DNA from 2 places in the Peribacillus sp. P4_B1 genome. Region 1 is predicted to be linked to the other one. Evidence: riboswitches for the same ligand, from Rfam matches in the RefSeq annotation. Region 1 holds a riboswitch; the other holds the start of a gene.
What was found. Region 1 has a riboswitch for S-adenosylmethionine ahead of AC1DVK_RS04945 (Fur-regulated basic protein FbpA). Riboswitches for the same ligand answer to the same signal wherever they lie in the genome.

Region 1 (2,190 bases):
TCGACCACTATATATCATTACTATAGAAGGGCAAACTGCCGGATGGATGAGCTTTCAATCTTTCTATGGCCGGCCAGCTTATGATTCTACGGCCGAAATCAGCATTTATATCGATGATTATTTCCGGGGAAAAGGAATCGGACAAATTTCGATTCAAAAGGCAATTGAAGTGAGCCCTAAATTAGGGGTGAAGACTTTATTAGGTTTCATTTTTGCCCACAATATACCTAGCCTGAAGCTTTTTTCAAAATTCGGGTTTGAAAAATGGGCAAATTTGCCTCGAGTTGCAGAGCTCGATGGCATTGAAAGAGATTTGATTATACTTGGGAAACGTGTCGATAATTAAAATATTCATTTAAAAGCTATTGCCTTGAGCAGTAGCCTTTTTCAGATTAAACTAGGCCGAAATGGAGAATTTAGAAATACCTATATACTTTCTTAAGGGAAAAATATTCAGAATCTCTTTTATTTGTTAAAGCATTCAACAGCGTATCCAATTCTTGGCTTGCTTGAACAGTTAGAAGACTTGTTAAACCATAAATTGCCGCCAATTTAATCATTTCTTGTCTCTTCTCTTCTACTTTTTCCACAGTTACCTTCTGGCAAAGCATCAAGCCACCTCCCATTTATTCAATTTTTTTACACCTTCATCATAATGAAACTTATAGTTAAAATCAACTATTTATTTGAAATTAAATGTGTAATTTTACTGTTTAAATGTGACAAAAAGCCTATTTCATTTTCTAAATATGTATATATTGTGTCATCCCCTATATAAACACAAATAAAAAAAGCATCCACAAGTATAGACTGCGAATGCTTACATCATATCCCTTATCCCAAGATTATAGCCTATCGGATACTATGTCATCCATTCCGAAGGAGACTCGTTATTTGGTCTATTTATTACAATCTTATATTCATTTTCAAGTACTTTTAACGGGGCATCATAAAGGTGCCTTTCATCAGAGGTTTTGTATACTCCATTGGCCAATAACTCTTCAATAAGCATTGCCTTCCTCTGTTCAATCCTCTTAAATAATTCTGCCATGTAAATGGCTCCTTTCCTAGTCATCATAGAGCCCGCTTCTAGTTGAGCTAAACTGTATTAACCGGTTTGATTTCACCAAATTATATATACCTTTTCTAGTATGCCACTAAACGTTATTCCGCAAAAATAAAAGCCTCTTCTAATTCAAGAAGAGGCTTACAGTGTCCGTATGGCTCTTCTTATCTTCCAAGCAAATGCTTGTTGGATTTAGCACAGTTCCCAAAATGGGTCTGCTGCCGAGGTTTCTTTGGGCCAAGTCCCTCCACCTCTCTGGATAAGAATTCAATATATAAATGATGTAGAAATGATTTTATCCCAATAAACATCAAAAGTCAATTACCTGGTTCTTCCTTTTCCACTTGCCATAAATGGGTTTCCCCTTTCAAATGTGGGTTGCATTTTCTTGTCTTTCTGATATGATGTCAGTAATTACATACAATTCACACCACTAGGGGAGTCTTTTTTTAGACTGAGATGGAATTAGTTCCGGACCCTTTGAACCTGAACCGGCTCATACCGGCGGAGGGAAGTGGATGATATCGTCCATTTGCAGACTTTATCCATCTACCCCGTTCCGTATTCAGGAGCGGTTTTTTTTATGGATGTAAATAGGGGATCTATTCTAAAGGAGGATGAACAATGGAGAATACTAAATTAGAAACCTTCAGTGAAAGACTTCATGGACGGGCAAAAGAAATTTGGAAAAGGAACCATTCACATCCCTTTGTCCAGGCAATTGGAAACGGCACGCTACCTGAAAAGAAGTTTTCTTATTATTTGAAGCAGGACTATATCTATCTCATGGAATATTCCAAGCTTTTTGCTCTAGGTGTCATCAAAGCTCATAATATCGAAACCATGGCAAGATTTTCCAGTATTTTAAATGAAACTCTTCAAGTGGAAATGGATATGCTTCGGAATTCGGAATCAGTACCAAGGAATTGGAAGAAACAGAACCTACGCCTACCACTTTAGCCTATACGGGTTACATGCTAAATGCAGCTCAGCATGGGACTTTGGCAGACCTCATCGCTTGTCTCCTACCATGTGCTTGGGATTATTACGAAATCGGTTTGATATTAAAAAAACAAAATGGTGAAGCATTGGAAAACAACCGCTACGCAGATTGGATAAGGTCC
Region 2 (2,190 bases), on a different contig from region 1:
AAATCAATAAAAAAAGGTGTCCGCTATAAGCGGGACACCTTTTCATTTATTGATTATGCTTGTGCTTTTAATGTTTCTGCTTTATCTGTGCGTTCCCATGGAAGATCGACATCTGTACGGCCAAAGTGTCCGTATGCAGCTGTTTGTTTGTAAATCGGGCGACGAAGATCAAGCATTTTGATGATACCGGCTGGACGAAGGTCGAAGTTAGCGCGAACTAGGTCAACAAGGACTTCTTCGCTAACAGTACCAGTTCCGAACGTATCAATCGAGATCGATACAGGCTCTGCCACACCAATTGCGTATGCCAATTGAACTTCCGCTTTGTCAGCAAGGCCAGCTGCCACGATGTTTTTCGCAACGTAACGAGCAGCATATGCCGCAGAACGGTCAACTTTAGTAGCATCCTTACCAGAGAATGCACCGCCGCCGTGACGAGCGTATCCGCCATACGTATCAACGATGATTTTACGTCCAGTAAGACCAGCATCCCCTTGAGGTCCGCCAATTACGAAACGGCCAGTCGGGTTGATGAAGTACTTAGTTTCAGCATCGATCAATTCAGCTGGAACAACTGCTTTGATTACATGTTCTTTTAAATCTGCTTGAATTTGTTCAAGCGTAATTTCTGCATCATGCTGTGTAGAGATAACGATCGTATCAACACGTACAGGACGGTTATTCTCATCATACTCCACAGTTACCTGTGTTTTACCATCAGGGCGTAAGTAAGCAAGCGTTTCATCTTTACGAACTTGAGCCAGTCGGAATGAAAGTTTATGTGCCAATGAGATCGGAAGCGGCATAAGCTCTTCAGTTTCATTACAGGCAAATCCGAACATAAGACCTTGGTCCCCTGCACCGATTGCATCGATTTCTTCCTCTGACATGTGTCCTTCACGAGCTTCCAATGCTTTATCGACGCCAGCTGCGATATCGGCAGACTGCTCATCAATTGAACTCAATACAGCACAAGTTTCAGCATCGAAACCGTATTTCGCACGTGTGTAGCCAATTCCTGCAATCGTATCACGAACGATACGCGGAATATCCACGTAAGCGGATGTTGTAATTTCTCCAGCAACAAGCACAAGACCTGTTGTTACACTTGTTTCGCACGCAACACGTGCATTTGCATCCTTAGCAAGGATAGCATCTAAAATGGAATCTGAAATCTGATCACAAATCTTGTCCGGATGGCCCTCTGTAACAGATTCAGAAGTAAATAGACGTTTCTTTGACATCATATTTCCTCCTTGGAAGTTAGTATGTTGTAGGCATAAGCCTGATTTTTTACGGAACTCGTTTCCCTCATTAGTTTCAACTATAGACACAGAATTACTTATTAAAAACACAAAAACCTTCCCTGGCAAATGAGGAAAGGTTTAAAATTCTGTCTTCTATCCTTTCACTCTTATCGTTCAAGGGTTTTTTACCTTGCTCAGGTTAGCACCATCACCACTATTCCTTGAAGAACCATCGCTTTATTTTCGGCGATCGATCTTGGAGTCAAGTTCAATATGGCAGGTTGCTGGGTTTCAAAGGGCCTGTCCCTCCACCAACTCGGGATAAGAGAATCCGTACAATTTAAGATATTATCGTATCTGGTTGGAATTTGTCAATGCTTTTCTAAAAAAGAACATTTCCCCCAGAATGGCGTTCACGTGAAAATACGTGTTGGTTCAACGTCTTTAAAGGGTTTCCAAGCCAGGGCGAATAGAAATAATGAAAATTGCCATTAATAATAGAACATTGAGAACAAGAATTGGAAAGGCATCATGATTTACCATTCAAAATTAAGATGCTTCCATGAAAGTATATGCGATCATCCTGACTCGGTTCCTTCCCATTTAAATTGATTAATGCGGCCAGTTGAAAATTATCACAAAAAAAAATAAATAGTATAGACTATTTAAATGAATGTGTTATACTAATTGTAATATAAAAACTTAAACAAAGGAAGGTACCTCATATATGAATTCTGTAGATGTTTCTAATGAGTTACACCAATTATTAACAGGAAACAATGTTCAAACTCAACTTTCAGTTCCTCAATTGGTTGAAAAGGTATTGAGCAGAAACGAAGGCGTTTTAACATCAACTGGCGCAGTAAAAGCTGAAACCGGCAAATATACTGGTCGTTCACCTAAAGATAAATATATCGTGGAAGAAGCATCTGTTAAAGATAAA

Region 2: it holds a riboswitch for S-adenosylmethionine, as region 1 does, so the genes downstream of both, metK (methionine adenosyltransferase) here and AC1DVK_RS04945 (Fur-regulated basic protein FbpA) in region 1, are expected to answer to the same signal.

The regions. Positions count from the first base shown of each region.
Region 1 covers NZ_JBFUHM010000006.1:50,537-52,726, forward strand. Annotated here, with positions in the region: gene AC1DVK_RS04935 (GNAT family N-acetyltransferase) at 1-346, shown strand, start outside; gene AC1DVK_RS04940 (aspartyl-phosphate phosphatase Spo0E family protein) at 417-611, opposite strand; gene AC1DVK_RS04945 (Fur-regulated basic protein FbpA) at 863-1,051, opposite strand; SAM riboswitch class I at 1,228-1,332, opposite strand; TPP riboswitch at 1,492-1,596, shown strand; partial or broken gene tenA (thiaminase II) at 1,691-2,190, shown strand, end outside.
Region 2 covers NZ_JBFUHM010000010.1:38,489-40,678, reverse strand. Annotated here, with positions in the region: gene AC1DVK_RS07915 (hypothetical protein) at 1-7, opposite strand, end outside; gene metK (methionine adenosyltransferase) at 54-1,247, opposite strand; SAM riboswitch class I at 1,412-1,575, opposite strand; gene pckA (phosphoenolpyruvate carboxykinase (ATP)) at 1,975-2,190, shown strand, end outside.